2 regions of the Paenibacillus sp. FSL W7-1088 genome follow, and region 1 is predicted to be linked to the other one. Evidence: a T-box and tRNA genes for the amino acid it is inferred to sense, from the RefSeq annotation. Region 1 holds a T-box; the other holds one or more tRNA genes.
The links. The T-box of region 1 lies ahead of tyrS (tyrosine--tRNA ligase). A T-box ahead of a tRNA ligase gene usually reads a tRNA of that ligase, here a tRNA-Tyr.

Region 1 (3,296 bases):
CTGCAGCTGCTTCAGGAAGTCATCCAGCGGCAGGCTTCACTTATTGCTAAGTGGCAGCAGGTTGGTTTCATTCATGGCGTAATGAATACGGATAATATGGCCATCAGTGGTGAAACCATCGATTATGGGCCGTGTGCATTTATGGATGCCTACAATCCAGCGACAGTATTTAGCTCCATTGACACGCAAGGTCGATATGCTTATGGAAATCAACCGTATATTGGCGGCTGGAATCTGGCTCGATTTGCCGAGACGCTACTGCCACTGCTGCATGAGGATGAAGATCAGGCTGTACAAATCGCCCAGGATGCCATTGCACAATTCTCTGAATTGTATCATCACCACTGGCTCTCGGGAATGCGGAGCAAACTGGGCTTGTTTAATGAAGAGGCTGAGGATGAAGTGCTAATCAGGGATCTTCTTGAATTGATGGAGAAGCATACTGCAGATTACACAAATACGTTTCTCGCACTAACCTTTGATACGCTTAACGGATCTCCCTTGTTCGACACTTCAGAGTTTGCAGAATGGAATGAGCGTCGCCAGGCAAGATTGGGCAGACAACAGGAAGGGAAAGAAGAATCGCAGCAATTGATGAAGTCTAACAACCCTGCGGTGATTCCTCGTAATCATCGGGTGGAAGAAGCACTGGACCGAGCAGAGAATCACGGAGATCTTAGTGTGATGGAAAAACTTCTTGCTGTTCTTTCCAACCCGTTTGCACATTCTACCGAACAGGCTGAGTACGCGGAACTGCCTACGCAGTGCGATACCTCCTACCGGACTTTTTGTGGAACCTGATTGAAAAATTGTTATGAAGAGGCTGCCATTGGCAGCTTTTTCATTATCATGTCGAAAGGAGATTTTATGTCCAACATACGAAGCAAACCAGAGATTGCAAAAACTCTTTTTCAGTTGCTTGAGCGCACATCCTTCCGCAGGCAGGAGATGGAGAACTATGTTAACCGCTTGTTTGAGAGCCATAAATGGGAAGGTGTTCCATATGTAGAGAGTGAAAAGAATGCATATATAGTTCGTATATACGAGCGTGGCATGGTCATGTTGGAAAAAAGAATGAAACAGACAGAAGAAGTAATCTACTGGCTGCTGGAGGATATCATTTTTACGGCAGCGCATGTGGAATTGCTGAAACGATATGGTGTGGATAATAAACAGACACACTTGAATTACACAAACGCAGTGACGCAAGAACTGACCCAAAGTGTTGAGAAGGCTTTCCAACAGCTCGGTGATCCTTACTTGTATTGGCATCAGACGGGTAAACGGCATGATCTGGAGAGGCAGGAACCAAGGAAAGAGAGGTGATTGACGTGAGTGAACAGGATATTAATGATGTGTGGTATGAATATGCCTTAACCTTTGTGGGGAAAAAGAATGAATCCGCTCAGGGCTGGGCTGCGTTAACAACGAATGAACAGGAAATTGCTGCTTTATGGCTGCTAGAGGTGGATGTCTTTAACGGTGGTTTTGTTCAATTTTTCTGCAACTGGGGAGAAGAGGCGTACCTTTATGCGTTGCGGGCATTACATACGATTGGTGCGACTCAAGTGTTGGATATCATTAAGTCAGCATACGGCTGCATTGAGCATTTGGAAGAGGATGAAAGACTTACCGGACTGTGGGATATTCCTAAGTTTCTAACATCAGAGGAGGAACACCAGCTGGATACGCTGGATCAGCAATTTTGGAATAATGAAGATCAGATTGCAGAAAAGGCATATGCATATTATCACAGGAAGTTGAACATGATGTCTTTATAAGTTAGGCATAGGCGCTCATCTATTGCTCTATCTAAAGTTTAAATACTTGGTCTTGCAATGATATTAACGTTCGGCTATACTGGCTATAAATTGAATACATGAATTACGTTGATAGAGCGCAGTAGCGGCTTTGTCCCTGTTACAGAAAGTCAGGGGTTGATGGAACCTGATACATACAAGGGCTGCGAATTACACTCTGGAGTACTTGGGTAATGCCAAGCGGGATGGCAAACGATATTTTGCTGAAAGCGGTATGGACAGCGTGTGAGTTGTTGTCTGTGCAAGTTGGGTGGTACCACGGTTATGATAATCGTCCCTATGTCTATTGAAGACAAGGCGGCGATTTTTTTGTGTCCAAAAAAGGCTCACCCGGCTTAGCTCCTTGTGAATTCACGTTTAACGTAGATCATGGCCTAATACCATTGCATAGAGAAGGGGTTGTTTGTTTTGAATATTATTGATGAACTGGAATGGCGTGACGCCATTAATCAACAGACGGATGCGGAGGGTCTGCGTGAGCTGACCGAGACGACGTCGGTTTCATTGTACTGCGGGGTTGACCCTACAGGAGACAGCATGCATATCGGACATTTGATCCCGTTCATGATGCTGAAACGTTTCCAACTTGCTGGGCACCGTCCAGTGATTCTAATTGGTGGGGCAACAGGAACCATTGGTGATCCAAGTGGTCGTCAATCGGAACGTTCCCTGCAAACGTTGGAAGAGGTACAGGCCAATGTGGATGCTCTGACTGCACAAATGAAAAAGCTCTTTGTAACGGATGGCGACAATCAGGTACGTATGGTCAATAACTACGACTGGACACACAAAATCAATGTAATTGAATTTTTGCGTGACTACGGTAAAAACTTTAATCTCAACACGATGCTGGCTAAAGATGTAGTTGCGAGCAGACTGGAAGACGGAATTTCGTTTACCGAGTTCTCCTACCAGATTCTCCAATCGCTCGATTACCTGCACCTGTTCCAACATGAGGGTGTACAGCTGCAAATCGGTGGTTCCGATCAATGGGGCAACATTACAAGCGGTCTGGACCTGATCCGTAAAAAAGAAGGGCCAGAAGCTAAAGCTTACGGTCTGACGATCCCGCTTATGCTCAAATCCGACGGTACGAAATTCGGTAAATCTGCAGGCGGTTCCATCTGGCTGGATGCGAATAAAACGACTCCATTCGAATTCTACCAGTTCTGGGCGAACACGGATGACCGTGATGTAATTAAATACCTGAAGTACTTCACGTTCCTAAGCAAAGAAGAGATTGAAGCTTTGGCTGAAAAGGTAGAAGCGGAGCCGCACAAGCGTGAAGCACAAAAGGCACTCGCTGAAGAAATGACGAAATTTGTTCACGGCGACGATATGCTGGAGCAGGCGAAACGCATTACCGCAGCACTCTTCAGCGGAGATATTCGTTCCCTTACAGCCGACGAAATCGAGCAGGGATTCAAAGAAATGCCGACCTTCGAAACCGATGGTGAAGCGAAAAATATTGTAGAT
Region 2 (3,296 bases), 2.9 Mb from region 1:
GTCGGGACCTAAGGCGAGGCCGAAAGGCGTAGTCGAAGGACAACAGGTCGAAATTCCTGTACCACCGTAAGCCGTTATGAGCAATGGGGGGACGCAGCAGGGTAGTGACGCGGACTGATGGATGTCCGTCTAAGCAGTGAGGCTGATGTGTAGGCAAATCCGCACATCGTTAAGGCTGGACTGTGATGGGGAGCGAAAATTATAGTAGCGAAGGTCATGATCTCACACTGCCAAGAAAAGCCTCTAGCCAGGTGATGGTGCCCGTACCGCAAACCGACACAGGTAGGCGAGAAGAGAATTCTAAGGCGCGCGGAAGAACTCTCGTTAAGGAACTCGGCAAAATGACCCCGTAACTTCGGGAGAAGGGGTGCCCCGGTAGTGTGAATAGCACGAGGGGGCCGCAGTGAAAAGGCCCAAGCGACTGTTTAGCAAAAACACAGGTCTGTGCGAAGCCGTAAGGCGAAGTATACGGGCTGACGCCTGCCCGGTGCTGGAAGGTTAAGGGGAGCGGTTAGGAGCAATCCGAAGCTGTGAACCGAAGCCCCAGTAAACGGCGGCCGTAACTATAACGGTCCTAAGGTAGCGAAATTCCTTGTCAGGTAAATTCTGACCCGCACGAATGGCGTAACGACTTGGGCGCTGTCTCAACGAGAGATCCGGTGAAATTTTAATACCTGTGAAGATGCAGGTTACCCGCGACAAGACGGAAAGACCCCATGGAGCTTTACTGCAGCTTGATATTGAATTTGGGTACGATCTGTACAGGATAGGTGGGAGCCTTTGAAGCGTGAGCGCCAGCTTGCGTGGAGGCACCGTTGGGATACCACCCTGATCGTATCTAGGTTCTAACCTGGTACCGTAATCCGGTGCGGGGACAGTGTCAGGTGGGCAGTTTGACTGGGGCGGTCGCCTCCTAAAGAGTAACGGAGGCGCCCAAAGGTTCCCTCAGAATGGTTGGAAATCATTCGAAGAGTGCAAAGGCATAAGGGAGCTTGACTGCGAGACCTACAAGTCGAGCAGGGACGAAAGTCGGGCTTAGTGATCCGGTGGTACCGCATGGAAGGGCCATCGCTCAACGGATAAAAGCTACCCTGGGGATAACAGGCTTATCTCCCCCAAGAGTCCACATCGACGGGGAGGTTTGGCACCTCGATGTCGGCTCATCGCATCCTGGGGCTGAAGTAGGTCCCAAGGGTTGGGCTGTTCGCCCATTAAAGCGGTACGCGAGCTGGGTTCAGAACGTCGTGAGACAGTTCGGTCCCTATCTGTCGTGGGCGTAGGAAATTTGAGAGGAGCTGTCCTTAGTACGAGAGGACCGGGATGGACGTACCGCTGGTGTACCAGTTGTTCCGCCAGGAGCACCGCTGGGTAGCTATGTACGGAAGGGATAAGCGCTGAAAGCATCTAAGCGTGAAGCCCCCCTCAAGATGAGATTTCCCAGTATGTAAGACCCCTTGAAGACGACGAGGTAGATAGGCTGGGGGTGGAAGTGCAGCAATGCATGGAGCTGACCAGTACTAATCGGTCGAGGGCTTATCCAAGATATGCAGGTTATACATCGCAAAGTTCGTTTCGGATCTAGTTTTCAGGGAGCAATCCTTGTAAGCATTGTTCATGATTGTCTATTTGGAGAGATACCCAAGTGGCTATAAGGGGACCCTCTGCTAAGGGGTTAGACTGCGTAAGCGGTGCGAGGGTTCGAATCCCTCTCTCTCCGCCATCTTTACCTAAGATGGACAAGCAATCAAGATCAATATTATTAATATGGCGGTGTAGCTCAGCTGGCTAGAGCGTACGGTTCATACCCGTGAGGTCGGGGGTTCGATCCCCTCCGCCGCTACCATATTACCCAGGAGGCTTAGCTCAGCTGGGAGAGCATCTGCCTTACAAGCAGAGGGTCGGGGGTTCGATCCCCTCAGCCTCCACCATATACGCCGGTGTAGCTCAACTGGTAGAGCAACTGACTTGTAATCAGTAGGTTGGGGGTTCAAGTCCTCTCGCCGGCACCATTAATGCCTGGAACCGTGGTGTAGTTGGCCTAACATGCCTGCCTGTCACGCAGGAGATCGCGGGTTCGAATCCCGTCGGTTCCGCCATTAATCTAAAAAATTAAATAAGGCTCGGTAGCTCAGTCGGTAGAGCAGAGGACTGAAAATCCTCGTGTCGGCGGTTCGATTCCGTCCCGAGCCACCATGTAATCCTGGAGGATTAGCGAAGTGGCCAAACGCATCAGACTGTAAATCTGCTCCCGTACGGGTTCGGTGGTTCGAATCCATCATCCTCCACCAGTTTTTCGAGTCATTAGCTCAGTTGGTAGAGCACCTGACTTTTAATCAGGGTGTCGAAGGTTCGAGCCCTTCATGACTCATCTTTTAAGAAAGAGTGATTGATCATTAATTTGATCAATCACTTTTTTTTGTTATAGATAAATAAATTATTAATGTGGAAACCTATGATAACGACTGAAAAAGGCGATGCTGCGCAAGATATGATAAAATAATAGAAAAAAGCAGAGTGGTGGCGTTCATTATATGAAGCTCATACCTGATCTAAAACAACAAATTGAAGCAATTATAGGTACTACATTGGACGAATCCGTGATAACTATAGAAGAATGGAATCAATATGGATCAAGCTCAACTCACCGTAGAACGGTCCCAGTGGCTCATAATACTCTTACAAAAGAAGCCGAAGGTTTCATGCAGGATGATGAGATGATGGATGGTTTGGATACGGATGTAAGCAGTTGGTGTATAGGAGACCGTATCTATTTTAAAGTTGGGATGAACGAGAAAGAAGGTACTGTTTTATATTGGGCATGCTCTGTTAATGCCGTTACGCTGGAAGTACAGCGTTTAATTGAACTTCTCATTAGTAGTCATAGGGAAGCGCTAGATGAAGAACAGCCAGTGATTTATGAAAACGATAGAGAACAACAGCTTGCTGAATTGGGACAATGGCTTCGGAAGCAGATCGAGCAAAAAGTCCAGCAGGAACCCATTCCGGATCATTATTCGCTGGATGGAGAATTGAACACAGAGAAAATCCCATTTTTGCTGCAATGTGAGACACCTGATGCTCATCGCATACGTTCGAAGGAATTGAATAAGTTGCTCGAAAGTTACTTCGGAGAAGAAATTATACTGATTCCTGTAGGAGAGCAGGAGTGGGTTTTTCTAGGTGATGAACAGATTGTCACTGGCGAAGCTGAAGAGGATACAACAGAAGCCAGAAAGGACTTATTGAATGCCTTTTGTCAGGGGCTCTATGAATTGGTTGCCAGCGAGTGGGCGGGT

Region 2: it has a tRNA-Tyr gene. The T-box ahead of tyrS (tyrosine--tRNA ligase) is inferred to sense a tRNA for this amino acid. The anticodon was not compared.

The regions. Positions count from the first base shown of each region.
Region 1 is NZ_CP150216.1:4,507,370-4,510,665, reverse strand. Features, by position in the region: gene MKY42_RS20255 (YdiU family protein) at 1-801, shown strand, start outside; gene MKY42_RS20250 (Imm63 family immunity protein) at 868-1,326, shown strand; gene MKY42_RS20245 (DUF4375 domain-containing protein) at 1,332-1,781, shown strand; T-box leader at 1,881-2,102, shown strand; gene tyrS (tyrosine--tRNA ligase) at 2,229-3,296, shown strand, end outside.
Region 2 is NZ_CP150216.1:145,052-148,347, forward strand. Features, by position in the region: rRNA gene MKY42_RS00690 (23S ribosomal RNA) at 1-1,541, shown strand, start outside; tRNA gene MKY42_RS00695 (tRNA-Ser) at 1,629-1,720, shown strand; tRNA gene MKY42_RS00700 (tRNA-Met) at 1,767-1,843, shown strand; tRNA gene MKY42_RS00705 (tRNA-Val) at 1,853-1,928, shown strand; tRNA gene MKY42_RS00710 (tRNA-Thr) at 1,934-2,009, shown strand; tRNA gene MKY42_RS00715 (tRNA-Asp) at 2,019-2,096, shown strand; tRNA gene MKY42_RS00720 (tRNA-Phe) at 2,118-2,193, shown strand; tRNA gene MKY42_RS00725 (tRNA-Tyr) at 2,203-2,288, shown strand; tRNA gene MKY42_RS00730 (tRNA-Lys) at 2,296-2,368, shown strand; gene MKY42_RS00735 (helix-turn-helix domain-containing protein) at 2,532-3,296, shown strand, end outside.